3 regions of the Pantoea ananatis PA13 genome follow, and region 2 is predicted to be linked to each of the others. Evidence: predicted binding sites of a transcription regulator. Region 2 holds the regulator's gene; each other region holds the start of a gene.
What was found. The regulator LexA, encoded in region 2, represses DNA repair genes until DNA is damaged. The targets are predictions, from matches to a motif close to TNCTGTATGTACATACAGNA.

Region 1: a site for LexA is predicted at 1,386-1,405, ahead of dinB (DNA polymerase IV). Genes of this name have one in related genera too.
Region 3: a site for LexA is predicted at 7,616-7,635, ahead of PAGR_RS12360 (metal-dependent hydrolase). Genes of this name have one in related genera too.

Annotation. Positions count from the first base shown of each region.
Region 1 covers NC_017554.1:3,578,146-3,587,952, forward strand. The annotation lists gene dinB (DNA polymerase IV) at 319-1,374, opposite strand; gene dpaA (peptidoglycan meso-diaminopimelic acid protein amidase) at 1,621-2,361, shown strand; gene PAGR_RS17030 (class II glutamine amidotransferase) at 2,326-3,099, opposite strand; gene lpcA (D-sedoheptulose 7-phosphate isomerase) at 3,154-3,732, opposite strand; gene fadE (acyl-CoA dehydrogenase FadE) at 3,989-6,436, shown strand; gene mtnK (S-methyl-5-thioribose kinase) at 6,468-7,667, opposite strand; gene mtnA (S-methyl-5-thioribose-1-phosphate isomerase) at 7,805-8,827, shown strand; gene PAGR_RS17055 (1,2-dihydroxy-3-keto-5-methylthiopentene dioxygenase) at 8,876-9,418, opposite strand; gene mtnC (acireductone synthase) at 9,420-9,807, opposite strand, start outside.
Region 2 covers NC_017554.1:4,362,659-4,372,465, forward strand. The annotation lists gene dnaB (replicative DNA helicase) at 1-258, opposite strand, end outside; gene PAGR_RS20585 (quinone oxidoreductase) at 355-1,338, shown strand; gene pspG (envelope stress response protein PspG) at 1,520-1,786, opposite strand; gene dusA (tRNA dihydrouridine(20/20a) synthase DusA) at 1,949-2,944, opposite strand; gene PAGR_RS20600 (conjugal transfer protein TraF) at 3,043-4,314, opposite strand; gene zur (zinc uptake transcriptional repressor Zur) at 4,742-5,263, shown strand; gene PAGR_RS20610 (CsbD family protein) at 5,334-5,546, opposite strand; gene dinF (MATE family efflux transporter DinF) at 5,718-7,040, opposite strand; gene lexA (transcriptional repressor LexA) at 7,151-7,765, opposite strand; gene PAGR_RS20625 (diacylglycerol kinase) at 7,872-8,240, opposite strand; gene plsB (glycerol-3-phosphate 1-O-acyltransferase PlsB) at 8,369-9,807, shown strand, end outside.
Region 3 covers NC_017554.1:2,621,136-2,630,942, reverse strand. The annotation lists gene PAGR_RS12390 (methyl-accepting chemotaxis protein) at 376-2,031, shown strand; gene nadE (NAD(+) synthase) at 2,109-2,933, opposite strand; gene PAGR_RS12380 (multidrug effflux MFS transporter) at 3,051-4,253, opposite strand; gene osmE (osmotically-inducible lipoprotein OsmE) at 4,479-4,814, shown strand; gene PAGR_RS12370 (DUF6515 family protein) at 4,870-5,268, opposite strand; gene PAGR_RS12365 (L-cystine transporter) at 5,464-6,855, opposite strand; gene PAGR_RS12360 (metal-dependent hydrolase) at 7,006-7,596, opposite strand; gene hxpB (hexitol phosphatase HxpB) at 7,726-8,394, opposite strand; gene PAGR_RS12350 (YniB family protein) at 8,551-9,087, shown strand; gene PAGR_RS12345 (fructosamine kinase family protein) at 9,092-9,807, opposite strand, start outside.

The DNA of each region.
Region 1 (9,807 bases), 780 kb from region 2:
ACAAAAAAAAGAACAAAATCCCACAGGCGGGGGTTTTCAGGAGGCATCCGCCGCGCTGAGGAGAGAACGAAGGCCAGGACGGCGCGGCAGGGACGCCGCGACGAGGACGGCTGCGCCAGGGATGGCGCATCCGGACGGTCCGTCAGGCCGCAGTGAGTGACGAAGGTACAGCGGCGGCTGCCGGACGCCGGGATTGTTAAGGGGCTGGCGCGAGCCCCTTAACCCGACCGCCTGCACGGGCAGGCTGAAACTCCCTGCAGCCTGGCGGGCGGAACATACTCAGAGCAAACCCCATCCCCGCCAACGGCGGAACTCCCTCTATATGCCCAGCAACAGCTGCCGCTCCAGCTGCGGATCCACCAGCGTCACATGCAATCCCACCAGCCGCACACCGCGACCCGCCCGGCGCTCATCCCAGGTTTTACGCGCCACGGCAATCATGTCTTCTTTATTTAGCACCGGCCAGACATGCTCCTGAGTCGTCTGCTGGAAATCACTGAACTTCAGCTTCACGCCCTGGCGCGCAATATGCTTATCGGGGCGAATCTGCGTCAGGCGCCGATCAAGCTCGGCATAGAGGTAATCAATGATTTCCAGGCAGCGCTCCCAGCTGTCGATATCGTCAGCCAGCGTACGCTCAACGCCTAATGATTTCCGTTCGCGTTCCACCACCACACCGCGTTCATCAATACCGTGGCTGCGCTCCCATAATATCCGGCCAAACTTACCAAAACGTTTTAGCAGCAGTGCCAAATCGGCATTTTGCACGTCGGCGCAGGTGTGCAGGCCCATCTCTTCCAACTTTTTTGCCGAGACTTTCCCCACGCCGGGGATTTTTGCCAAGGGTAATGCCAGCAAAAAGTCAGACATCTGCGCAGGCGTGATGACGTACTGACCATCCGGCTTATTTAAATCGGAGGCGATCTTGGCAAGGAACTTGATCGGTGCGATGCCCGCCGAGGCGGTAAGCTGCGTTTCGCGAAAAATAGTGGCGCGGATCTCCTGGGCGATCAACGTGGCAGAGCCCTGGCAGTGCGTGCTGTCGGTAACGTCCAGATAGGCTTCATCCAGCGACAGCGGCTCAATAAGGGAGGTAAAACGGGAAAAGATGGCGCGAATCTGGCTGGAGGCTTCTTTATAGACTTCATAGCGCCCGGGCAATAAACGCAGATGGGGGCAAAGCTTTAATGCCATACCGGTCGGCATCGCACTGCGCACGCCATATTTACGTGCCGGATAGTTAGCGGTACTGATCACGCCGCGGCGATCGCGGCTGCCGCCAATGGCCATGGGAATATCACGTAATGAAGGGTCATCACGCATTTCCACTGCAGCAAAAAAGCAGTCCATATCGACATGAATGATCTTACGCATCGCCCCTCCAGCACTGGATAAGTATACAGTCAGAAGAGACTTGTGCAATATTTCTTGCAGTTGCTAACAAACTTTACAAATTTTCAGCGCTATTCCATCAAAGAAATGGACATTTTGCTCTGCGCTGTATTGCTAAAAAAACACACAATGTTTAATGTTGCGCTGCGGTAGCGGAAAGTTCCGATAATGCAAACAGAGGCGCACTTACCGCGCCATTGTTCTTCTTCACTTCAAGGTATACACAGCATGGGCAAAATCGCACTTCTGTTTGCGATGATTTTACTGCCAGCCCTCAGCATGGCAATGACTCCTGAGCCGGTTCAGCAACTGGCCCCGGTCAGTAAAGAATTAAAGAAACAGCTAATCGGTACACCGGTTTATATTCAGATCTTTAAGGAAGAGCGTACGCTTGAGCTATACGGCAAAATTGGTAATGAGTACCGTTTGCTGGATACCTACCGCATCTGCAACTTTTCTGGCGGCCTTGGCCCTAAACGTCGTGAAGGCGATTTTAAAAGCCCGGAAGGTTTTTACAGCGTAAAAATGAATCAACTGAAGCCAGACAGTCGTTTTTACCGCGCGATTAATATTGGCTTTCCCAACCAATATGACCGCGATCAGGGCTACAGCGGTAACTACCTGATGATTCATGGCGACTGCAAGTCTATCGGCTGCTATGCCATGACCAATGCTTACATGGATCAGATTTTCACTTATGTGAACGCCGCATTACGCAATGGCCAGCAGGAAGTGAATATTGCCATTTATCCGTTTCGCATGACGGAGAGCAATATGCAGCGTCATCGCTATTCCACCTATGCGGATTTCTGGAAGCAGCTTCAGCCCGGCTATGCCTACTTTGCGCAATATCATCAGCCGCCAACGGTAAATGTTGCCAGCGGCAGATATGTGATGAACAGCAGCCCGGTCATCACACAACCCGAAGCGGCCTCACAGTCGTTCCTGGCGCTCTCCAAGGTAAAATAAAGCCCATTCGCCTGGCACGATCCGGTGCCAGGTTTCATTCCCCGTTAACGGCTGTGTCGCAATGACAGTGACCACATCGTTCGCGCTGGTATGTTTCTGGAAATCAATTTCCACATCCTGATCAAGTAGCTGCGCCCGGCCAAAAGGGGCTCGGCGGGTAATCCAGAACAGATTGGTGGAGCAGAACGCCATTAAGTAGCGACCATCCGACAGCAGCATGTTAAACACGCCCTTCTGCCGCAGTTCGCCCGCCAGTTCGCCGATATAGCGAAAGACCGCAGGCCAGTTACCTGGCGTACGCGGATAGCGCGTGGCCAGCTTGTGCAGGATCCAGCAGAATGCCTTTTCACTGTCGGTTTCACCAACCGGACGAAAGGTTCCGGTCTCTAGTTGCCTGTAGCCTTTAAGCTGCCCGTTGTGCGCATAGGTCCAGTTTCGCCCCCACAGTTCCCGCGTAAACGGATGGGTGTTTTCCAGAGAGACCGGCCCACGGTTCGCCTGGCGAATATGCGCCACGACGGAATGGGACTTGATCGGGTATTCCTGCACCAGACGCGCAATGGGGGAATTAAAACTCGGCAAGGGATCTTTAAAGGTGCGGCAACCTTTATCTTCGTAAAACGTAATACCCCAGCCGTCTTTATGCGGCCCTGTTCCGCCGCCGCGCTGCACTAATCCGGTAAAACTGAAACAAATGTCGGTGGGAACATTGGCGCTCATCCCGAGCAATTCGCACATAGCAACCGCCTTATGTCAAAACGCCTCCTGCCGCTCAGGAGGCCAGTCGTGCTGTTACCTGACCATCTCTTTTTCAATCAGCAGCATCAGGATATGAATCACTTTAATATGGATCTCCTGAATGCGATCGGCATAGCCAAAATGCGGCACACGGATTTCAATGTCCGCGCTGCCAGCCATCTTGCCGCCATCTTTACCCGTCAGAGTGATCACTTTCATCCCCTGCGCACGCGCAGCCTCAACGGCCTTGATGATGTTGGCCGAGTTTCCTGACGTCGAGATCCCGAGCAGCACGTCGCCTGAACGCCCTACCGCTTCAACGTAACGGGAAAAGACGTGGTCATAGCCGAAGTCATTGCTCACGCAGGAAAGGTGGCTGACGTCTGAAATGGCAATAGCCGGATATCCAGGACGATTTTCACGGTAGCGGCCCGTGAGTTCTTCAGCAAAGTGCATCGCATCACAGTGAGAACCACCGTTGCCGCAGGAAAGCACTTTGCCGCCCGCTTTGAAGCTGTCAGCCAACATCACCGCCGCCCGTTGGATGGTGTGAATGTTCGCGTCGTCACTCAGAAAGTGATTCAACGTCTCTGCCGCTTCATTGAGCTCTGAACGAATAATGTCCTGATACATAGACTTGTCCTTTGTAGGGGAGGTTAATCGCAGCAAGTTTAACGGAATGGTTGACCTGCGCAAAGCACCACAGGGTCAGATAGCCGTGTGCCCGCCGTTTTTTTCACGTTCGTTATTTTCATTACGGGCGCTGTTTCGCTGATTTTGTGAGTCAGGTTGTAATTGCGATGTAAACAAATTGATAAATGCCAGCAGGTGATTTAAACCTCTCCTTATAACAGGTCAGACCTCTTACTACTTAACGGAGCACTTCATTATGATGGTTGTCTCGATTCTTGCGACAGTGGTGCTAATTGGCGCCCTGTTTTATCACCGCATCTCTCTGTCACTCAGTAGCGCAATCCTGCTGCTGTGGACCGCTGCGATGGCGGTGGCCCACCTGTGGACGCCGTGGCTGCTGTTGCCGCTGGCGATCATCCTGGTGCCGCTGAACCTGACCAGCCTGCGCCGCAAACTGTTTTCCAAACCGGTGCTGCAGCGCTTTCAGCAGGTCATGCCGCCGATGTCTCGTACGGAAAAAGAGGCGATTGACGCGGGCACAACCTGGTGGGAAGGCGATCTGTTTCAGGGCAAACCTGACTGGCAGAAACTGCACAACTACCCGCAACCGCGCCTGACGCCGGAAGAACAGGCCTTTATTGATGGCCCGGTGGAAGAAGCCTGCCGCATGGCGAATGATTTCCAGATCACCCATGAACTGGCGGATATGCCGCCAGAGTTGTGGGCCTATCTGAAAGAGCACCGCTTCTTCGCCATGATCATTAAAAAAGAGTACGGCGGACTGGCATTCTCCGCCTATGCCCAGGCACGCGTGTTGCAAAAACTGTCGGGCGTATCGGGTATTCTGGCGATTACCGTGGGGGTGCCTAACTCACTGGGTCCGGGCGAACTGCTGCAACATTACGGAACGGAAAAACAGAAAGATCACTATTTACCGCGTCTGGCGCGGGGCGACGAGATTCCCTGTTTCGCCCTTACCAGCCCGGAAGCCGGTTCCGATGCCGGGGCAATCCCCGATACCGGCGTCGTTTGCATGGGCGAATGGCAGGGCCAGCAGGTGCTGGGCATGCGACTGACCTGGAACAAGCGCTATATCACGTTAGCCCCAATCGCCACCGTACTGGGTCTGGCCTTTAAGCTTTCCGACCCCGAGCATCTGCTGGGCGAGAAAGAGGAACTGGGCATTACCTGTGCCCTGATCCCAACCAGCACGCCGGGCGTGGAAATCGGTCATCGCCACTTCCCGCTCAACGTACCGTTCCAGAATGGTCCAACCCGTGGGAAAGACATTTTTGTCCCCATTGATTTCATCATTGGCGGCCCGGAAATGGCCGGTCAGGGCTGGCGGATGCTGGTGGAATGTCTGTCCGTCGGACGTGGCATCACGCTGCCGTCAAACTCAACCGGTAGCCTGAAAACGGTGGCACTGGCGACCGGCGCCTATGCGCACATCCGTCGTCAGTTCAAGCTGTCTATCGGTAAAATGGAAGGTATTGAAGAGCCGCTGGCGCGCATCGCAGGTAATGCCTATGTAATGGACGCGGCCGCTACGCTAATCACCACCGGGATTATGCAGGGTGAAAAACCCGCGGTTCTGTCAGCCATCGTCAAATATCACTGTACCCATCGCGCTCAACAGTCAATCATCGATGCGATGGATATCGCGGGTGGTAAGGGCATCATGCTGGGTGACAGCAACTTCCTGGCGCGTGCCTATCAGGGTGCGCCCATCGCTATCACCGTGGAAGGCGCGAACATTCTGACCCGCAGCATGATTATCTTTGGTCAGGGGGCAATTCGTTGCCATCCTTATGTCCTGCAGGAAATGGCCGCCGCCGCCAGCAACGATGTTGCCGCCTTCGATAAGGCGCTGTTTAGCCATATTGGTCACGTTGGCAGCAACGCGATGCGCAGCCTGTGGCTAGGCCTGCTGGGCGGTCGCACCAGCGCCGCGCCAACCCGCGATGTAACGCGTCGATATTATCAGCACATGAACCGCATTAGTGCCAACCTGGCCTTGCTGTCAGATGTCTCTATGGCGGTCTTAGGCGGCAGCCTGAAACGTCGCGAACGGATGTCTGCTCGCCTGGGTGATGTGCTGAGTCAGCTCTACCTGGCGTCTGCCACTCTGAAACGCTATGACGATGAAGGACGCCACGAAGCCGATTTACCGCTGGTGCACTGGGGCGTGCAGGATGCACTGAATAAAGCAGAGAAAGCCATGGACGATCTGCTGAGTAACTTCCCGAACCGCCTGGTGGCTGGCGTTATTCGACTGATGGTGTTTGCCGGTGGTCAGCACTGCCCTGCACCGTCCGATCGTCTTGATCACAAACTGGCAAAAATGCTGCAGGTGCCTTCGGCGACGCGTACGCGTTTAGGTCGTGGTCAGTATCTTGCGCCGAGCCAGCATAATCCTGCAGGTCAGTTAGAGCAGGCATTGCAGGACGTGATGGCGGCGGAAGTGATTCACGACCGCCTGTGCAAGCAGCATAAAAAACACTTCTCATTCACCCGACTGGATGCGCTGGCTAGACAGGCGTTGGAACAGGGCTGGATTGACGACAAAGAAGCTGAAGTGCTGAAACGCGCCGAGCAGAGCCGTCTGCGTTCCATTAACGTGGATGAGTTTGAGGCTGATGCGCTGGCCGTGCCGGCAAAGCAGGATGTCTCAAAACCCGCCCGCCCCAGTGAGGCGGCATAAACAATCAGGCCGACATCATGTCGGCCTTTTTTTATCCTGCCTGACGAATGCGGGCAATCAATGCCTCGACATCGTCCACGTGCCCGGCGGCCAGAATCAGGGTGCGGCCTAAGGTAATCGCATTGCGAATACAATCGGTGCGCATTTCATCATCCCGAATCAGCTTCATGTCCGCCACGTGCGACATGCCCACCGTTCGACGGATCAACTCCGTTCCACAAAAGCCAATGGTATCCGCCCAGACTTTGCGCAGAAACGCCTGTGCATAACCCGGATACGCCATGGCCACATCCTGGGTGTGACTTTCTGCCAGCGCCAGGAAGCGCGTCGCAAAGGTATTCCAGACATCACGCACGTCGCTAAGGCGCTGCTCACGGGCATCAACGGCTTCGCGGGGAGGCAACAGGCCCGGTAAACCACAGTAGTTGATCAGCAGGTTACCCAGCGCGGTGCCCACGTCAAAGCCGATGGGTCCAAAATAACCAAACTCGGCATCAATCGCTTTTAAGCTGCCGTCAGCCACAAAAATCGAGCCGCTGTGGATATCCCCATGCAGTAACGCCTCGGCATGGCTGAAGAAAACGTGTTTGAGCCCGGCCACAGCAATACGCAACGCGTCGTCAGTGCGGAGGGATGCGACCAGCGGCTCCAGCGCGTCAGGATAGCTGTTGCGCTCGTGGTCAGTGTAGGGATCGTTAAAGAACAGATCTTCGGTGATTTCGCACAGCTCAGGGTTGATAAAGCGCGCCACCTCGGCTTTCTTGTGATGCGGGTGCAGAATAAAGTCTGAGGTGTGAAACAGCGTCTGCGCCAGATATTCACCGAGCTGACGCGGCGCTTCAGGGTAGTAGGCGCCTTTCACCAGCTCACTGCGCCAGATGCGGTGGCTGGAAAGATCTTCCATCACCATCACCGCCAGATCCGCATCGTAATGCGTAACCTTAACCGTGTGCTGGGGGCAATATTTGTAGTGCTCAACCAGCGTTTGCGCTTCGATACGCGCACGATCCAGGGTTAACGGCCACGATTCGCCGACGCAGCGAACATAGGGCAGCGCCTGTTTGACTACCACGCGGCTTTTACCCTGGTTGTCGTAAATTTTAAAGACCAGATTGAGGTTACCATCGCCAATCTCTTCCGCGCTGCTTAGAACAGAAGGATCATCCATGCCGCCAAACGTTTTGGCATATTCCACAGCATCGGCTGCAGTGAACGTACGGTATTGCGACATTGACCTTTCCTCATCAACAAACGCCGGTGCAAGCCGGACCTGATTAATCTTTCGTAATAAGCCGTTCAGACGTCTATACATCCGTTAAGCATGTTGGCACAATATCCGCTATTAACGCAACATGGATTTCACCAACAATGCAGACATTCCAAACTACCAGCTTACAGGTTCGTAACAACCAGCTCTGGATACTGGATCAGCAGGCCCTGCCCCAGCAAAAGAACTGGCTGCCTGCCCATTCGGTCGCGCAGTTGGTTGAACATATTCATGCGCTGCGGGTGCGCGGTGCGCCGTTAATTGGCCTGTCTGCATCCCTGCTGCTGGCACTGCTAGCGGAACAGGGTGAAACGCGCGAGCAGCTGGCACAGTCGCTGGAAATATTGCGGGCCGCCCGCCCGACCGCGGTCAACCTGATGAATAACCTCGATCGTATGAAACAGGCGCTGGAGCAGCCAGACAGGGTGACGAGCCTGGCAGAAGAAGCCTTGCGGCTGGTACAGGAGGATAAACAGCTCTGCGATCGCATCGCCGAAGCCGGAAGCTCGCTGGTCAAACCCGGCAGCCAGCTGTTAACCCACTGCAATACAGGCGGCCTGGCGACCGCAGGCGTCGGCACAGCCTTGGGCGTTATCGCGCGCGCGCATCAAGAGGGCAAGGTCCGAAATGTTTGGGTCGATGAAACGCGTCCCCTGTTGCAGGGCGGGCGCTTAACCGCCTGGGAACTCGGCGAACTCGGCGTGCCTTACCAGTTGATCACCGATTCGATGGCCGCCAGCCTGATGGCTGCGGGCAACGTGGACGCTATCTGGGTGGGCGCGGACCGTATCGCCGCCAATGGTGACGTAGCGAACAAAATCGGCACCTACAGCCTGGCGGTGTTAGCGCACTATCACGGTATTCCGTTCTACGTTGCGGCCCCGCATACCACGTTGGATCGGCTCTGCCCGACGGGTGCGGCCATTCCTATTGAACAGCGTGCCGCCAGTGAAGTCACCGGTGTGTCCGGAAGCTTCGGCAGCGTGCAGTGGGCCCCTGAAGAGGCGCAGGTCTACAATCCCGCCTTTGATGTTACGCCTGCAGCGCTGATCAGCGGTTGGGTGCTGGATACCGGCGTGATCGCACCGGCTCAGGTTGCCGCTGGCATCTTCCAGCCACAGTAAGCAGGACGGGCGGCATATTGCGTCAGCCGCCCGCAGAATGCGCCGTGATTACGCGAGGCGCGGATAGGCATCGGCAATCTTGTCGCCGGTGAAATTGGCGATCCAGCCTTCCTGATTATCAAAAATGCGAATCGCGGTGAAGTGCGGGGACGATCCCATATCAAACCAGTGCGGCGTGCCGGCGGGCACCGAGATCAGATCGTTCTTTTCGCACAGGATCTGCAAAATTTCACCGTCCAGATGCAGACAAAACAGCCCCGCACCCTCGACAAAGAAGCGCACTTCATCTTCGCCGTGCGTGTGTTCCGACAGAAACTTCTGGCGCAGAACGTCCTTCTGCGGGTTATCGGCACGCATGCTAATCACATCCCAGCTCTGATAGCCTTTTTCGGCCACCAGCCGGTCGATGGCATGCTGATAGGCGTTGATGACCGTTTCCGCATCCGGGTTTTCGCCCAGATCGCGGTCGGCCTGCCAGCGTTCAAAACGGACGTCTTTGGCATTCAGCCGCGCGCGAATCGCCTCAGCATCGGTGCTGTGCCATATCGGCTGGCTGGGATCGCTATCGCTAAAAATGGTCAGTGCACTCATCTCAAATCGACTCCGGGTTAATCTGGGAAAAATCGGCGACCTGACGATGATGGCTGTCATCATCTGCCGCGTCACGAATCAGCTGCAGCGTGTGCCAGCCGGCTTGCTCTGCTGCGTCCAGCTCCTGATGAATATCAGAAAGAAACAGCAGTTGTTCGGCCGGCAAGCCCGTTTGCGCAGCGATGTTCTGATACGACGTCTTCTCACGCTTGGCGCCCACGTGGGTATCAAAATAGCCGCTGAACAAACCAGTAATATCACCTTCGTCGCTGTAGCCAAATAACAATTTCTGCGCGGCAACCGAGCCAGAGGAATATATATATAATTTAATGCCTTGCGCGTGCCAGGCCGTAAGCGCGGGCAGCACATCAGGATAAAGGTGCCCGGTA
Region 2 (9,807 bases):
TTCTGACAGGGTGATCAGATCGATTGGCTTACTGTTTTCCAGCAGGCGCTGCATCTCGGAAAAAATCAGACGGTGCGAGCGATTAAAGAAATCATTAGCCACGACGCGTTCGGACACATTGTCCCAGCGCTCGTTATCCAGCATTAACCCACCCAGCACCGACTGTTCCGCTTCCAGCGAATGCGGGGGCATTTTCACGCCTTCCAACTGGCGATCCTGCGTTTCGTTCGATTTGTTGGTGGGTTTATTTCCTGCCATAGTGAATGCATTACCGATCTTCTGTGGGGACGCGCAAGTATACCTCAGTTAAGGGGCGCGCCTCACCCTCATGATGAAACAATCACAGGAGTAAGAATGGCAAAGCGTATTCAGTTCAACGCACACGGCGGTCCCGAGGTCTTAAACTGGGTCGATTTTGAGCTTGCCGATCCCACCGAGCATGAAATCCAGGTAGAGAATCGCGCGATTGGCATTAACTATATTGATACCTACGTGCGCAGCGGTCTGTATCCAACGGGCCATTTTCCCTCGGGGCTGGGCACCGAGGCGGCCGGTGTCGTCACCCGCGTCGGTTCGGCCGTTACGCGCTTTACGCCCGGCGATCGCGTCGTATATTGCCAGGCGGCGCTGGGCGCTTACAGTGAACGCCACAATGTAGCTGAAGAGCGTCTGATGCTGTTACCAGACGCAATTAGCTTTGAGCAGGCAGCCGCCAGTTTCCTCAAAGGCCTGACCACACAGTATCTGCTTCGTCAGACCTACAAGGTAAAACCGGATGAAACGTTCCTGTTTCATGCGGCGGCCGGTGGGGTTGGGCTGATTGCCTGCCAATGGGCGAAAGCGCTTGGCGCACACCTGATTGGCACCGTCGGCTCTCCAGAAAAAGCGGCGCGGGCAAAAAATGCTGGCGCCTGGGCCACCATTAACTACCAGCAAGAAGATATTGCCCAGCGCGTCATGGAACTGACCGCAGGCGAAAAGGTTGGCGTGGTATATGACTCCGTGGGTAAAGCGACCTGGGAGGCCTCGCTAGACTGTCTACGCCGTCAGGGGCTGATGGTGAGCTTTGGTAATGCTTCGGGTCCGGTGACCAATATCGATCTCAGTATCCTGAACAAAAAGGGATCGTTGTTCGTTACCCGGCCCTCCCTGTTTGGTTACATCACCAATCGCCAGGAACTGGAGACAGCCAGCGCTGAGCTGTTTTCTTTGCTGGCCAGCGGTGCGATTAAGGTCGATGTGCCAGAACAGCAACAATTTGCCCTTAAAGACGCCAGTAAGGCACATCAGGTGCTGGAAAGCCGGGCCACGCACGGATCGAGCCTGTTAATTCCGTGAAATAAAAAGGGCTTCCCGCAGGAAGCCCTTCTTTTATTTTTCATTCGCACTGATGTAGGGGCAGAAGCGATGAACAGATTATGAAATCACGCGAGCCATCCTGACAGAAAATATAAGTAAAAAGTATGGTCCGCAGCCATTATCTTACCGGCAATCTCTTAACCTGTGATCTCGCCCACATTTAGTACCGGCCATCTCTTTCCAGTCGGCTGAAGCGGCGTTTGAGCCTGTTGCGTCGACGTGTGTCTTCATCAGTAAAAAAGCGGCGATAAAGCCACACCGCTGCCACCGCCAGTATGAGCCAGGGCAGAACGTGTACGATAAGCGCAAACACGCCACCGATAAACATCACCACCGTCGCGACGATCAGGGCAGCAATGACGCCTAACAGGGACACGCCGGTGAATAACAGCATCAGGAAAAAACCCAATACAAAAAGTATGTCCATTTTGGTGCTCCTCGTTATCAATAGATTATTTATTACAAGAAACGTGCCAAAGGTTAACTTTTTGATTTTAAATAAGATAACAGAATAGCCCCAGCCCAAAGATGATGAAACTCACCAAATTATGGTGTTAAAAAAACCAGCCTGATGGCTGGTTTGGCAGAACTAGGCTTCCTGAGGAATTTTGTCGGCGACCAACGCCAGCGCCGCCTCCAGCACGCGGACGTCAGCGCCAGGTTTGTGCGCATTTTCACTAAGATGACGACGCCACTGACGTGCACCAGGAATGCCCTGGAACAGGCCCAACATATGGCGCGTGACATGGCCGAGATAGGTGCCTTTCGACAGTTCTGCCTCGATATAAGGATACATCGCGCGCACCACCGCAACCGGATCGACAGCAGGACGGTCGCGGCCAAATAATTCACGATCCACCTGTGCGAGGATACCGGGGTTTTGATAGGCTTCGCGGCCCATCATGACGCCATCCAGATGCTGAAGATGCGTTTTCGCTTCTTCAAGCGTTTTAACGCCGCCGTTAATCGCAATCGTTAACTGAGGGAAATCGCGTTTTAACTGGTAAACACGTGGATAATCCAGCGGTGGGATCTCACGGTTCTCTTTCGGGCTGAGTCCGGAAAGCCAGGCTTTGCGGGCATGGATAATAAAGGTGTCACAACCACCGCGTTCGGCAACCGTGCCGATAAAGTCGGTAAGGAAAGCATAGCTGTCCTGATCGTCAATGCCGATGCGCGTTTTAACCGTTACCGGGATATCCACCACATCGCGCATCGCTTTGATGCCGTCAGCCACTAAGCCAGCTTCCGCCATCAGGCAGGCGCCAAAACGACCATTCTGTACCCGATCTGACGGGCAACCGACATTAAGGTTCACCTCATCGTAACCGCGCTGCTCTGCCAGCGCCGCACACTGCGCCAGGGCTGCGGGATCGCTGCCGCCCAACTGCAACGCGACCGGGTGCTCCTGTTCGCTGTATGCCAGATAATCGCCTTTGCCGTGAATAATCGCGCCCGTCGTGACCATCTCGGTATACAGCAGCGTGTCAGCCGTAAGCTGGCGATGGAAATAGCGACAGTGACGGTCAGTCCAGTCGAGCATGGGGGCAATGGAGAAGCGTTGGGATGAAAAAGTATCGGTCATGAAGCGCAGTCGGTCCGGTGGTTAACAGTGATGATATTCTGCGCAAGGATAGCATAAGGGCGGGCGACAAGGTATCGCCCGCCCTTAAATGGCGGAGATTAGAAATTAAATCCGAGCTGAGCCATCGCGCCCCAGGTATTGTTTTGGCCTACCGAACCCGCCAGATCCAGGTGCACAGAATTATTGAATGGTGACAGGCCGAAACCGGCTGTGGCTACGTTTTCATCAGTCGAACGCATGTCCGCGCGGTAACCAGCACGTAACTGCAGCCAGTCCAGTACACGGTATTCCGCACCGACGCCAGCGTACTGGCTGTTTTCCTGCGATTTAAAGCGATGGGTTTCAGTGAGGTCAACATCACCTGTCAGGGTAACGGGACCTTTATCCCAGGCTAAACCCGCGGTCACTAATGGGCGGATTTCGTAAGTATCGCGGTAGCCGTTGACTTCTTTCGTTTCCAGATCGCGGGAAACCAGGTTTTGTCCGGTCACGCCCAGCGTCCAGTTTTCAGCAAACACTGTCGCCATGCCGGCATCAATGTTGAAGCCACTTTCCGTGCTGCGGTAGCGGCCATCGCGTAAATCGTTTTTGTCGTAGTTATAGACGCTGGCGGAATAGTTATACAGCCAGGTTTTTTGCAGCTTGGGTGTAATGCCAATTGAAACCGGCTGACCGGCGATGGTGAATTCATGCGCAACGGCAATACCATAATCCGTATTCAGTGCAGCCAGCCCATTGGCACTGGAACCCAGCAAGTTTTGGATATTAGCCAGCCCAAAGGGACCACCAGGAATACCTGCAAAGGAGCCATCAGCAACGCCCTGCAGTATGACAATGTCACCCTCTTTCACGTTTGCGCGTACATGTGCTGTACCGTAAGCCTTAGTCACAAAAGCAAAAGGCAGGGTTTCGTTAGGGATGGTTACGGCGATCGCCACGCCCGCTGTGGCATTGGCTTTGTTACCGCGTAAGTCCCGGAGCGTATTCGCTAAGTCGCCTGACGCGGCCTGTATCTCAGGAATACGACGCAACAGCTCAAACCCCGATGCATTTTCGAACAGATCCTGATAGCGATTCACTGTGTCAGTGATGTTATCGATCTTATCGACCATCTTGTCTTTGTCGGTGATTTGCGCACCGGCACTGGGAATAATGATGCTGACATCGTCATCAGGTTTCGCTTTGGTCATCAAGGCCGGGTTGGCCAGAACGGCTGATCCGTAGGTCGACGACGCCACGCCTGTTCCACCCATGGCATCGTTACGGGCATCATACCAGGTTCCTGCGGCCAGCGCGGAAGATGAGAAAACCAGGGCATTGAACACTGCAGGAAAAACCAGAACGGAACGTGGTACGGTTAATTTTGCCATTTGCTTATCATCACCTGAAATATTGCCGTCAAAACATTAACGACTGAATAGTTTGTTAGCTCCATTGTGGAGGATTGCTAACGCTTTATTGCTGTGAATTCAGAGTAAATAGTGGCGCAATTCCGTGGATTGATTATTTTTCGATCCGATATGTGCAGTTACCGCCAGAAAAGCTTCAGGCAAATCCGGTCTGAGCCAGCACTTTATTAAGAACATTTAAACATTAGTGCTTAACTCAGTGAGATGTAAAGTAAAAGTAAAAAATATCTATAAACATTCTGAAATACACTGGTCTCAGGCGGGTTGTTGCCGGGTGATAACAGGGGTAAAAGTGGTCAAAAAGGCAGGCTCAGGGACTCCTGGCGAGGTTCAGCGTCAACATAATTATTGTGATAAGATAACATCACCTGTCCAGCGGAGAACTTTCATGTCAACCATGACGCCAGAGCAAATTATGACCCAGGCTGAGAAGCTGTGTTTACAGCGCGGTGTTCGCCTGACAACACAGCGAGCAGAAGTGCTGAGGTTGATGGCCGGACAGCCTGGCTCAATCAGTGCCTATGATCTGCTGGATCAGCTGCGAGTTAGCGAGCCACAGGCAAAACCGCCCACCGTTTATCGCGCGCTGGATTTCCTGCTGGAGCAGGGATTTATTCATCGGGTGGAATCAAATAACAGCTACGTAATGTGCCATCACTTCGAAGCGCCTGCACACACGTCGGTTATGCTGGTGTGCGATCGCTGTGCTGGCGTGACCGAAAAGCAGGCTCAGGGCGCGGAGCAGATCATCGCCTCTTTGGCTGAGGAAGCCCATTTTGTCCTCAGAAATAGCGTGATCGAAGCGCATGGCTTATGTGAGAACTGTGCTGAAGTTGAGGCGTGTGAACAGCATGAACATTGTGATCACGATCATCATACTGAAGGGAAAAAGCGCGGTAAGCGGAGCTAGTTTGCACATCCTTGTGCGGTGGCCGGCATGAGCGTACCGACCCGGGTAGGAGCGTCCCTGAAAAGCGTGATTACCAGCGGTAATCTTTGTTAGAACCTTCCCAGGCCGTTACTTCCTTCTCCGCTTCTTCTTTTGCGTAGCCGTAACGTTCCTGGATTTTACCGACCAGCTGATCGCGTTTACCTTCAATGACTTGCATGTCATCATCGGTCAGCTTGCCCCATTTCTCTTTCATTTTTCCTTTGAACTGTTTCCAGTTACCACTCGCTTCGTCTTTATTCATTGCAGACCTCCACGTTATCCTTCGGTTTCGCATTATCTTGCAGTTAAGCAAAATCACGATATAAAGCGCTGGTCATAAGCGCCATTCAAAGTTAATTGTAGTAGGTAATCTCAGGATTGCCGGAAAAAATGAAAATATTATGTATCCTGCGTCATAATTCCGCCTGAGCGTTCAGGCATTGAACCAGGTGCCATTACGCCAGTGCTTCCGCCAGACCAGCCACAAGGATAAGCCACGCAGGGCCAGGAAAACGGCGATAGCCAGCCACAAACCATGGTTGCCCAGCCAAGGCAGTGTCGTGAGCGTCAGGAAGTAACCCAGCGCAGCCACTGCCATGCTGTTACGCATTTCTCTGCCCCGCGTTGCGCCAATAAACATGCCATCCAGTAGATAGCACCAGACGCCGATCAGCGGTAACACCATCTGCCAAATCAGAAAACTATCGGCCGCCTCTTGCAGTGCACGAATAGAAGTCAGCAAAGTCACGATCTGATAGCCAAAAAAAGCATAGGCCAGCGAGAAAAACAGCGCCACTAACAGGGCCTGGCGACAGGCAGACAACCATACCTGCTGCAGTCGGCTACCGTCTTTTGCCCCGTGTGCTTCGCCAGCAAAGGCCTCGACGGCATAGGCAAAGCCGTCCAGGGCATAAGCGGTAAAAGTAATAAACATCAGAAGGATAGCATTTACCGCTACCACATCCGGGCCAATACGGGCACCCAGTACGGTCAGCGAGGCAAAGCAGAGCTGCAAGAGCAATGAGCGCAGTAAGATATCGCGGTTAAGGCGAAGAAGGCGGTGAATATCGCCACGCCAGCTGCGGGTGAGCATATCAAACCTGATACCACGGAGCTTTAATACGCGCCACACCATCGCCATACCGACCAGCAACGTCGCGTATTCTGCCAGCGCGGTGGCGGTGGCGGCACCGGCCACGCCCCAGTGCAGGCCCAGAACCAACCAAAGATCTAACAGGATATTGATGACATTCCCCACCACCAGCAGGATGACGGGTGCCCGGGCATACTGAACGCCCAGCAGCCAGCCCAGGATTACCAGGTTAGCCAGCGTTGCGGGCGCGCTGAGCCAGCGAATATGAATAAACAGGGCAGCCTGTTCCAGCACCGACGGATCCCCACCGACAAAGCGGGTCGCCAATGCGGTGACGGGATAGCGGAGGAAGATAAACAGGATGCCGACCACCAGGGCGATGATCAGTGGCTGTGTCAGCGCACGCGCCAGCGCGGTCTTATCGCCCGCACCGAATGCCTGTGCCGTTAAGCCCGTAGTGCTCATGCGTAGAAAAAGCAGCAACATGAAGACAAAGCTGGTGACGGTCGTGCCGACGGCGACGCCGCCCAGATAGATCGGACTGTCGAGATGACCAATAACGGCCGTATCGACCAGGCCGAGCAAAGGAACCGTAATATTTGACAGGATCATGGGCAGCGCTAACCGCCACAGTTTTTTATCGGTAGCCGTCAGAAAGCGCATTCGTAAATCCGTGCGATGAACCGCCGGGGTTTCAGGTCAACCCACAGCGGAAAAGTAAGGACAAGCAGGGGAATAGTAAGATTGACGAAAGCCGACAATCTTAACCGGTTTTACAGCCACTCACCGTTACGCACAATGCCCACGGCCAGACCTTCAACGGTCAGTGACTGGGCACGGGTGTCAACAACGATAGGCTCGAAATCATTGTTTTCAGGTAAGAGATGCACCACAGAACCCTGCTTTTTCCAGCGTTTTACCGTGACTTCGTCATCGATGCGCGCCACCACAACCTGACCATTGCGCACGTCCTGCGTTTTGTGTACGGCCAGCAGATCGCCATCCATGATGCCGATGTCTTTCATTGACATACCGCTTACGCGCAGCAGGAAATCGGCTGAAGGCTTGAACATGTCGGGATCCACTTTGTAATGTGTTTCAATGTGTTCCTGAGCCAGTAATGGCTCACCGGCGGCAACACGACCGATCAGCGGCAGGCCGTCTGATGGCTCTTCTTCCATTAACAAACGGATACCGCGGGACGCACCAGAGACAATTTCAATCACGCCTTTACGCGCCAGTGCTTTCAGGTGTTCTTCGGCCGCATTGGGCGAACGAAAACCGAGTTGTGCAGCAATTTCTGCACGCGTTGGCGGCATGCCTGTTTGATTAATGTGGTCGCGAATCAAGTCGTAGACCTGTTGCTGCCTGCTGGTTAATGCTTTCATCCCGCCCCCTGGTTGTTTATACAGTCGCTGTGAGTATATACAGGTATTGGTGAAATGGAAACCAAAACTCAGGTCAAAATCAGTTATTTGAGCCGAGATGGAACGCTTATCGCAAATGCGACCAAAGCAGCGTTCCCCAGACAAAAAGGGCCAGTAATATTGCGATAAAAACGGCAGCGGATCCCATGTCTTTTGCCCGCCCGGCAAGCGGATGACGCTCCTGGCCTGTGCGGTCTACCACGGCTTCTATCGCGCTGTTCAGGACTTCGACAATAATCACCAGCACGACAGAACCAATCATCAGGATGCGCGAAACAGTATCGACATCCAGCCAGCAGGCCAGGATAATCGCCACCACTGCGGCAACCGCTTCCTGACGAAAAGCGGCTTCGTGCTGCCAGGCAGCACGCAGACCTTGCCATGAATAGCCGGCCGCTTTCACAATACGGTTAAGGCCGGTGGCATTATTTGTCATAATAAAGGAACTCTTTTCAAAGGATTGACGTCAATATTGGGCAGCGCACAATTGTCGCTGTCACAGATTTTTGCTGCGCTTTCTGATAAGCTTGCGCCGCTTTGCTAACAAGAGGCTTCATATTGTCTATGTCAGGTTGGCGTATACTTTTTTATAAATTACTGAATTTACCCCTTTCGTTTCTGGTAAAGAGTAAGGCCATTCCGGCCGATCCCGTATCCGAACATGGGCTGGATCCTACCCGGCCTATTATGTATGTCCTGCCTTATGATTCAAAGGCCGATCTCCTCACTTTGCGTGCGCAGTGCATCCGGCACGATCTGCCCGATCCGCTCTCACCACTGGAGATTGACGGGGCCCTGTTGCCGCGCCATGTCTTTATTCACGACGGTCCGCGCGTGTTCCCCTATTTCGTGCCCAGCGTCGAGTCGGTAAAAATCTTCCACGAATATCTTGATCTGCACCGCAGTAATCCTGAGCTTGATATTCAGATGTTACCGGTTTCAGTTATGTTTGGTCGTGCACCTGGCCGGGAAGTGCAGGGTGAAGACAATCCACCGCATTTGCGCTTGCTTAACGGCGTACAAAAATTCTTTGCCGTGCTCTGGCATGGACGTGACAGTTTTGTGCGCTTCTCACCGACCGTCTCTCTGCGTCGTATGGCGACTGAGCACGGCACGGATAAATCCATCGCCCAGAAACTGGCCCGGGTTGCCCGTATCCACTTTGCCCGTCAGCGTCTGGCGGCTGTTGGCCCGCGCCTTCCCGCGCGCCAGGATTTGTTCAACCGCCTGCTGCAATCGAAGGCGATTGAAAAAGCGGTAGAAGACGAAGCCCGCAGTAAAAAGATTTCCCATGAGAAGGCGCAGCAGAACGCCATCGAGATGATGGAAGAGATTGCCGCCAACTTCTCCTATGAAGCCATTCGCGTGACGGACCGGGTAATGGGCTGGCTCTGGAGCCGCCTCTATCAGGGTATCAATGTGAACGGCGGTGAGCGCGTGCGTCAGTTGGCGCAGGACGGACACGAGATCGTTTATGTGCCCTGCCACCGCAGCCACATGGATTACCTGCTGCTGTCTTACGTGCTGTATCACCAGGGGCTGGTACCGCCGCACATCGCCGCCGGTATTAACCTGAATTTCTGGCCTGCCGGGCCGATTTTCCGCCGTCTGGGTGCCTTCTTTATTCGCCGTACCTTTAAGGGCAACAAGCTCTACTCCACCGTTTTCCGCGAATATCTGGGCGAGCTTTTTACCCGCGGCTATTCCGTCGAGTACTTCGTTGAAGGCGGCCGTTCACGTACTGGCCGACTGCTGGATCCTAAAACCGGGACGTTATCCATGACGCTGCAGGCCATGCTGCGCGGCGGTACGCGCCCTATCACGTTAGTGCCTATTTACATCGGCTATGAACACGTCATGGAAGTGGGAACCTACGCGAAAGAACTGCGCGGTGCCGTTAAAGAGAAAGAAGGCTTTATGCAGATGGTGCGCGGCTTGCGCAAGCTGCGTAACCTCGGCCAGGGATACGTGAATTTTGGTGAGCCGCTGCCGCTGATAAATTA
Region 3 (9,807 bases), 1.7 Mb from region 2:
CATAACGCCTTTTGCCGATCGCAATCCAACCCTTGTGGCTTTCCCTCTATTGACGAGCCTCGCAAGCGCATCAACCCCGCGCAGGCAAAGGGGGATGACCACAGGATTAGGTTTCATAGATTTCCGTCCGCGAGCGCCAGAACAGGGTGGAGCGTTAAGAATTGGTTAAGGATTTATTACAGTGAGTAACGATGTGTTTTTTTATGCGTCATCATAATAATAACTTATTGTTTTTAAAATAATTCATCCACGTTAAATGCTTAATAAACAATGCCTGTTTTGGGCGCTGTTATCACCTTTTTATGTCGATAGTTAAGGTCTGCGTCTGAAATTTTTAGACGAATTAACTGTTTTAATTACAACCAGGTGAAAAATATGACTATAACACAGCGGCTTTTACTGACCTTTTCTCTTCTCTGCATGGCGCTGATAACCATGGTTATCGTGGCGGTTTCTGTGGCGGACGGTTTTCAATACCGTTTCCAGTATGTGCAGGAAAATACCCTTCCTTCTATTACTGATATTGCCAAAATGGTTGACGGCAGCAACGCCATTATCATCGCGCTCTACCATCATCAGAGCATGACCGATCCCGCTAAGCAGATGCAGATTGAGAAAGAAATCAACGGTGTCTTAAACCATATTTCGCTGCTCAACCAGAATTACCTTAAGAACGATATTTCCAGTGAGGAAGATCGACAGATGACCGAAAAGGCATTTGTCACCATTAAAAGAATTGAGGCTGATCTGCCTGCTTTTCTCACCGCCTCACGCGCACAGAACGATGCGGTTTCTTTGTCGATGCTGCAGGGTAATAGCGGTATCGGTGCGATAACCCGACAGCTGATTAACGATTATCAGAAACAGCTGCAACTCAATGTGGATATTGGTAATCAACTCCGTAAAGAAAATGACAGCACCTATCGTCATACTTTACTCATTCTGATTGCCGGCTCAGCTTCAGCCATACTGCTTTTGGGCTTTTTTACGCTTAAAACCATTTTTGCTATTCGTCGTCAGCTCAACGCGATGCGCCACACAATGGAAGCCGCGAGCGAAAATCTGGATCTGACATTACGTGCAGATGACGCTCGCAGAGATGAAATCGGCCTGACGGCAAAGGCATTTAACCATTTGGTGGAAAACGTTGCCCTGTCCCTCAGCGCAGTAGAAAGCGCGGCGCAGTCGGTCAGCACGGCTTCCGCACAAATTTCTGCGGGCAACGAAGATCTCTCCTCCCGTACGGAAGAGCAGGCTGCCTCCCTGGAACAGACGGCTGCCAGCATGTCTGAGTTGAGTGAAACAGTGCGTCAGACGGCAGAAAATACACGACTTGCCAGCCAGCTTGCCCAAAACGCGCGTGATATCTCTGAAGACAGTGCGTCACGCGTGAAGGCGATGCTGATGACCATGGGCGATATCCGGACGAGCTCGACAAAAATTACCGATATTATCGCGTTGATTGAAGGTATTGCATTCCAGACCAATATCCTGGCGCTTAACGCGGCGGTTGAAGCGGCACGGGCAGGCGAACAGGGGCGTGGTTTTGCCGTGGTGGCAGGGGAGGTGCGCAATCTGGCTCAGCGATCGTCTTCTTCTGCCAGGGAGATCAAAGCGCTTATTGAAGCTTCTATGCTCCATGTGGAAGCCGGCTCGAATCAGGCAGAAGGCGTGGGTAACAATATTACGCGCATGACAGACGCGGTCCGTCAGGTGACCGATTTAGTCGATGAGATTTCGGTTGCTGCAAACGAGCAGTCTCAAGGGATTAATCAGGTGCACCTGGCCGTAAACCAGATGGATGATGTGACGCAGCAAAATGCCTCTCTGGTTGAAGAAGCGTCTTCTGCATCCCGTTCATTAATGGATCAGGCCTCAACCCTCAACCAGCTGGTTGCTACCTTCACGCTCGCCAAAACGCAGCGCCAGGCACCGATCCAAAGCAGCAGGGTCGGACGTGCAGACCGCGTGCCACTTCCTGCCCGCAACGCGATGGCAGCGGCGAGTGACGCTGACTGGCAGCGTTTTTAATCGGGAACCTATTACATGGCAGCGCCCGGCTACTGAGCTGACCGGGCGCGATGACAACGGATAAAGACGAGGGGGGATTATTTCCAGAAATCGTCGAAAACGGTCACAGGCGGACGACGCTTGTGCTCGGTTTTCAGGTACCAGCCTTCAATGATCTTCGCGCTTTCCGGCGCAATGGTTTTGCCTTCCAGATAGTCATCGATCATGTCGTATGTCACACCCAGCGCGACTTCATCCTGCAGGCCAGGACGATCGTCTTCAAGGTCGGCGGTGGGTTTTTTCAGATAGAGATGCTCGGGACAGCCCAGGGTTTTCAGCAACTGTTTTCCCTGACGTTTATTCAGGCGGAAGATTGGGTTGATGTCACTCCCGCCGTCGCCATATTTGGTGAAGAAACCGGTAACGGCTTCTGCGCCGTGGTCGGTACCGACCACCACACCTTTGGTCATGCCGGCAATGCTGTACTGCGCTTTCATACGTTCGCGGGCTTTTTCATTACCGCGGATAAAATCGGACAGGACGATGCCCGCGTCTTTCAGCGCCCGCTCGCTGGCCAGCACCGCTTCTTTAATGTTGACCACCAGCGAGCGATCCGGCTGGATAAAGGCCAGTGCATCCTGACAGTCCTGCTCATCGGCCTGCACGCCATAAGGCAGGCGCACCGCGATAAAGGTATAGTCTTTATCGCCCGTTTCTTGCCGAAGTTCCGTTATTGCCATTTGGGCCAGTTTGCCGGTCAGGGTTGAATCCTGTCCGCCGCTGATACCGAGTACCAACGTCTTAACACCGCTGTGACGGGTTAAGTACGCTTTTAGGAAATCAACGCTAGTGCGGATTTCCTGTTGTGGATCGATAGTCGGCTTAACGCCGAGTGCGGTAATGATTTCCTGCTGCAGTGACATCAACATCTCCTCAAGTCTGTCGCTCGTTGGCACAATACAACGCCTGTTTTAAAGCTAACGCGCATCCCTGTAAACAACAAGCCAAAGCGACAGCTGTTTTTATCAGGGCAGGCGGAATCACAGGGTTTTTGCACCGGATGCCGGTTTTTTCGCCAAAGCCATAAACGTCAGTATAGCCAGCATGTAGCAGCCAAAAACGGTCAGCGTCATACTGATTACTGATGTTCCTCCGATGCCCGTCACCGGTACGGCAATGGCCCCCAGGGTAAACATCGTCACGCCAATCACGGCTGAAGCGCTACCGGCGCGCTGCCCCTGGCTTTGCATCGCCAGTGAGGCCGCCGTCGTGGAAATCACGCCGTTACTGGCAACGGTAAAGAACAGGGCCAGCAGTAACAGCGGCAGGGGAGCATGACTTATTCCCGCGATCAGCAACAGGCTGGATGCCACGCCTGCCAACGTCAGCCCGCCTTTTAGCACCCGAAACTCCCCCCACAGCGGACAGAGCCGGGCGCTGGTCTGAGAGGCGATGATTAGCCCGAAACCGTTTGCGGCAAAGCAAAGGCTGAACGCCTGCGGTGACAGGCCATAACGTTCCTGCAGAACAAACGGCGAGGAGCCAATATAGGCAAACATGCCAGACATCATCAGCCCCTGCGTCAGACAAAATCCCATAAAAGGGCGATGGGTAATAACCTGGCCCAGCGCCGCATAGGCAGAAAAGACCGATCCCTGACTGCGTCGCCCGGCGGGCAGACTTTCATGCAGCTTTCCGCGCGCCAGCAGGATAAGTAAAACCGCGATACAGCCCAGCACCACAAAGATACCGCGCCAGTTCAGAAAGGTCATGAGTGCGCCGCCCAGTACAGGCGCAGCGACAGGTGCCAGGCCGTTTACCAGCATTAACAGGGCAAAAAAGCGGGTAAGTTCATGACCACTGTACATGTCACGAGCAACTGCCCGTGAGAGCACCGCACCGCCTGCGCCTGCCAGTCCCTGAAACAGGCGAGCCAGTAGCAACTGGTTAATGTCCTGCGCCAGCGCGCAGCCCACCGAGGCAATAAACAGCAGCACCAGGGACAACGTCAGTGGGCGCAGGCGGCCAAATTTATCGCTCATCGGCCCGAAAAACAGCTGCCCGGCTCCCAGACCGAGCAGCCCGGCCGTCAGGCTGAGCTGTGCCGTTGAGGTCGATGTCTGAAGATCCGTTGCCAACTGGGGCAGCGCGGGCAGGTACAGGTCAATGCACAACGGCCCCAGCGCGGCAAGCAATCCCAGTGTAATGGCATAAACCAGGCGGTTTGGTGATGAAAGCTTCATGTATCCTCTGTAGGTAAAATGTGACATTGTCACTTTTAAGGGTTGTTACCAGGGCAGGCCCGGCAAGCGTGCTGTCTCACTTATTGGCGGCTGCGCAAAGGTCATCTCGGGGCATGTTATCAAAGCATCCTGAGCGAGTTGAGTTTAAGTCTGTCATTAACTTGAAAAAAACCGTTTTATGTTCCAGGCTTTTCAGCACATGGACAAAAAACGAGGAACAACAAGATGAATAAAGTGATGGGATGTATCGCTGCGGCGCTGACGCTGGCTGCGCTCTCTGGTTGTACGACTTACGATCGTGCCGAAAGCTACGTGACTAAGCCGGTGGTTAAGGACGTCAAAAAAGGCATGACCCGCGAGCAGGTACGCCAGATTGCTGGCCCAGCTTCCACTGAAATCACCATGGTGCATGCACGTGGTACCTGCCAGACCTACGTTATCGGCGAGCGTGACGGTAAAGCCCAAACCTATTTCGTCAGTTACAACGATGTAGGCCGCGTGATGAACTACGGCTTCCAGAGCTGTGCTGAATACGACACAGACCCGCAGGTTAAGCAGTAATTAGCCGCTTTAAATAAGAAACGGCTCGCCATTGGGTGAGCCGTTTTTTTTATAGCTACAATCCTGCCGGTCGGGGCACTTCAATGTAGCTGCCGTTAATTTCCCGCTGATAGTAGTGCCCGTCCTGCACATAAAAGCGCCTGCCGTTAAAATCCAGCACTCTCATGCCCGTTTCGTAGGTTTGCACAGGCGGCTCAACCACCACGTACTCTTCTCCGTGACGCTGATAATAACTGCCGTTAAGCAGGTAATACGTTAATCCGCCAATCAATACCGCCGTTGCGGCCAGCGGCAGAACATGGAAGTGATCGGGGCCGTGCCAGCGCGGTGCCGGACCATGCCAGCCTGGGCCGGGTCGCCAGTGTGGACCCGGGCCCCAGTCGCCGGGACGAGCAAACGCGTGAGTGGGCGCGACAATTGCTAGCGCCAGTAATGAGGCGATAACCGTTTTCATGAGCATTCTCCTGCAGTTATTACCTGCAGAATTCTCTTTTTGCTGCGTAAAGACAAGGGGAAATGCTGTGCATTATTGCCCGTTTACCACGCTTAACGTTTTCTTAACGGGAACAGGATGATGATGAAGAAATAAGGAGAAGATAAGACAAAAACAGAGAGAAAGACCTGGCGGCGGACGCCAGGTCTGGCGTGATTAGCTGTGCTCTAATTCACTGTGTTCGCTGCGCTCTAAAACGCGTTTATCGGTCAGGCCCAGCCAGCGACTGGTAAGCGATCCTGCGGTCATTGAGCCATTGACGTTTAACGCGGTTCGTCCCATGTCAATCAGAGGCTCAATGGAAATCAGCAGCGCGACCAGCGTGACCGGCAGCCCCATCGCAGGCAGGACGATCAGCGCGGCAAAGGTCGCTCCGCCGCCGACACCGGCTACGCCTGCTGAACTCAATGTCACAATGCCGACCAGCGTGGCAATCCACAGCGGATCAAAAGGATTGATGCCGACCGTTGGGGCGACCATCACTGCCAGCATCGTCGGATAAAGACCGGCACAGCCGTTCTGTCCAATGGTGGCACCAAATGAGGCCGAGAAGCTGGCAATCGATTCAGGTACGCCAAGGCGGCGGGTTTGCGCCTCCACGTTCAGTGGAATGCTGGCGGCGCTGGAGCGGCTGGTAAAGGCAAAGGTCAATACCGGCCACACTTTGCGGAAGAAGCGCATAGGATTGATGCCGTTGACCGACAGGAGCAGCGCATGAACCACAAACATAAGGGTCAGGCCCAAATAGGATGCCACAACAAAGCTGCCCAGCTTGATGATGTCCTGCACGTTGGAGCCGGCAACGACTTTGGTCATCAGCGCCAGCACACCATAAGGTGTCAGCTTCATAATCAGGCGAACCAGCTTCATCACCCACGACTGCAGCGTATCAATGGCGGTCAGTACCCGCTGGCCTTTTACCTCATCATCCTTGTGCAACTGCAGGGCAGCCACACCCAGGAACGCGGCGAAGATGACCACGCTGATGATGGACGTCGGGCTGGCACCGGTTAAGTCGGCAAACGGGTTTTTAGGAATGAATGACAGGATTAACTGAGGCACTGTCAAATCAGCGACTTTACCAACGTAGTTGCTCTGAATCGCGCTCAGGCGAGCCGTTTCCTGGGCGCCCTGTACCAGACCGGTCGCGTTAAGGTGAAACAGGCCGGTGACAAAAACGCCGATCAGGGCAGAAATTGCCGTTGTAAACAGCAGTACGCCGATGGTCAGAAAACTGATTTTTCCCAGTGAGGAGGCATTGTGCAGGCGGGCCACGGCGCTGAGAATCGACACGAACACCAGCGGCATCACAATCATCTGTAACAGCTGAACATAACCGTTACCAACGATGTTAAACCAGCCGATAGAGGCTTTAACGATATCGCTGTTGCCGCCATAAATCAGCTGAAGCGCGAGGCCAAACACTACACCCAGCACCAGGCCAGTCAGAACCTTTTTCGACAGGCTCCAGTTTGCCCGGCCAAGGCGCGACAGCAAAAGCAGTAGCAGCACAAATGCCACGACGTTAAGCGTAAGAGGAATATCCATAGCAACTCCGATGTAATGCAGCATTCCCTGGTCAGGAGAGCAGCAGAGGTTTGATCGTAAAGATACGTATCCAGAAATGGTAACAGTTAGAAATCGCGCAATCTTATATCCAAATGGAATAGCTTATAACCTTACCCTTTTCCCGGGCAATTAACGCTCAGATTGCGCAGAAATGAGACGGCTAACGCCATTTTGTAAGGTGTCGAATACCTGGGCGGGCCAGCCATTTTCGCCAAATGAAGGCATCCCTACCGGGAACCACAGAGCGTAACCGATCAGGCATAAACAGAGCGCTCGCTCCAGTTGATTGCCTTTCTGGCTGTTCAGTACCGGCAGGCGAAAACGCCAGCGGCAGGGCCAGAGTAGTGGAACGCCAGCGGGAGTAAGCATATCCGCCACAATATGGCTCAGATAACCGAGCGTCATGCCCTGCAATACATCGGCCGGGAGGGGCCAGCTTTTCGGTACGTTAATCTGAAACAGCCACAGGCTGGCCGCCACCGCAAGCAGGCTGTGGGTAAATCCCCGGTGACCAAAGGCCCGCGCAATAGGGTGGGACAGCCAGCGAAGCCGCTGTCCTAACAGAGATTTGGGATGATCGATATCGGGAAGCAGGCAGGTCAGTAACGTGGCCGGGATCAAATGCCACCAGTCTGCGTGCGCCATCACCGGCGTGAGTTCGGCCCGTTTGGCAAAAATAGCGCTGGCAACCGCAAAAAAGATATGGCCCTCGGCCGTCATGATAAAACCTGGCTGCAAAAACTGTCGATGCATCCAGTATAGGGATTTATCCAGTAAATGAGAACCTGTGACGCTGTAACGAAGCGTTAATTTTTTAAGCCTGTGCAACAGGTTACAACACAGGCACGATTACCCCAGTAAGTGGGCGGGCATCAGCTGTGTCAGATTGCCGAGTTTAACATCGGCCAGTGCCCAACGAGCATCTTCCTGATGGACGGCAGCCGGCACGACGATGGCGCGCATCCGTGCCGCTTTGCTCGCCACCATTCCGTTAACGGAGTCTTCCAGCGCGACGCAGTTTAACGGATCGATGCCCAGCGCCTCCGCCGCATTAAGGTACACCTGAGGGTGCGGCTTGCTGTAAGGCAGGTTCTCCGCCGAAGACAGCACGTCAAACCAGGGCCGCAGGTTGAACATCTCCAGCACGGCTTCCAGCATAAACAGCGGCGAGGCCGAGACCAGGCCGGTTTTTAGCCCCTGCTGCTTACATAACCTCAGGGCCGATTCAACACCGGGCAGCAGAGGGCGTTCTGTCGCAATCAGTTCCATCACGCGGGTAATAATGCGCTGGGTAATCTCCTGCTGCGACGGACCGGTCCAGGGCAGCGTTTCATACCACATGCGCACGGTTTGATCGATGCGTAGCCCGAGCGTATCGGGCAGCGTATGACGGCGCGTTAAATCAACGTCCAGGGTGGAAAAGATATCCATTTCGGCCCGATCCCAGAGTGGTTCCGAATCAATCAGTAATCCATCCATATCAAATAAAGCCGCGTAAACCGGGCGGTGGTAAGACATAAGGCGCTCCCCTGTAAATAATCCCGCTACCTTACCACGAACGCAGGCGGGGGTTAACGAGAGCCTTGCCGGGCGCAGCCTGCTCTTTTTTTTGGGAAAATTCCCTGAGGGCAGGTTAGACTGAAGGCTAACAGGATTTTGGGTTCAGGAGATATCATGACCTATCAACAGGCTGGCCGTATTGCCATCCTTAAACGCGTTGTCGGCTGGATAGTTTTTTTACTGGCGTTGCTCTCCACGATCATCTCACTGCTGAGTTTTCTCTTTAAACACAGTGAAAAGAAACCCGGCATTGATGCCGTGATGCTCGATTTTATTCATGTCATGGTCGATATGATTCGTTTTAACACGCCGTTTCTGAACGTTTTCTGGCACAACTCGCCCGTGCCGGAGTTTAACGGCCAGATGAACCTGGGGTTCTGGCTGATCTATATTCTGATCTTCATCGGGCTGGCCCTGGAAGCGTCAGGTGCGCGTATGGGGAGGCAGGTTCGCCATGTCCGCGAAGGCATTGAAGACCAGATGATCCTCGAACAGGCGAAAGGCAGCGAAGGGCGCACGCGTCAGCAGGTGGAAGAGAAGGTGCGCATACCTCGTCACACCATTTTTCTGCAGATTTTCCCGCTCTATATTTTGCCCATCGTGATTGTCATCGCCGGATATTTTCTGCTTTCGTTACTCGGTTTTCTCTAACCGGTCAGGCCGGTTTAGCCTGGCCGGCCGCCAGCGCGTCGTCGTCCAGTAACTGACCTACGGCAAACTGCGCGGCACCCAGCCAGTTGCCGCCGAACACGTTGGCCCGGTTTAGCAGATAATAAAGCTGATAAACCGGCTGGCGCTGTGAGAAGCCATCCGGCAGCGGCCAGACCTGATTATAGCCGTCGAAGATTTCTCTGGGCAGATCGTTAAACCAGCTCAGCATCGCCAGATCACATTCTCTGTCGCCCCAGTAACAGGCCGGATCAAAAATCCATGGCCCGTTCTGGCTGGCTGCGCAGTTGGCGGGCCACAGATCGCCATGCAGCAGGGAAGGTTGCGGGTGATGGGAGGCCAGGGTGCGCTGCACACAGTCGACAATCAGCTCGGCATTGCCGTAGAGAATGCCTTTCTCGGCGGCAATTTGCAGCTGCCAGCCGATACGCTGCTCTGCAAAAAAGACTGACCAGCGCCGCAGCCAACTGTTTGGCTGAGGTGTGGTGGTCAGGTTGTTATCGAAATCAAGACCAAACTGCGGTTGTTCGCTCCACTGATGCAGATGTGCCAGCTGCTGGCCCAGCTGCAGTGCGCTGTGAGCGTCGAGAGGCTGAGGCTTGATGTATTCCAGCAGCAGAAAGCTGTAGTCGCGATCGCTGCCCACCCCGTAAACCTCGGGGACGCGGACGGTCTGCGTTCGGCGCAGCAGGGCGAGTTGAT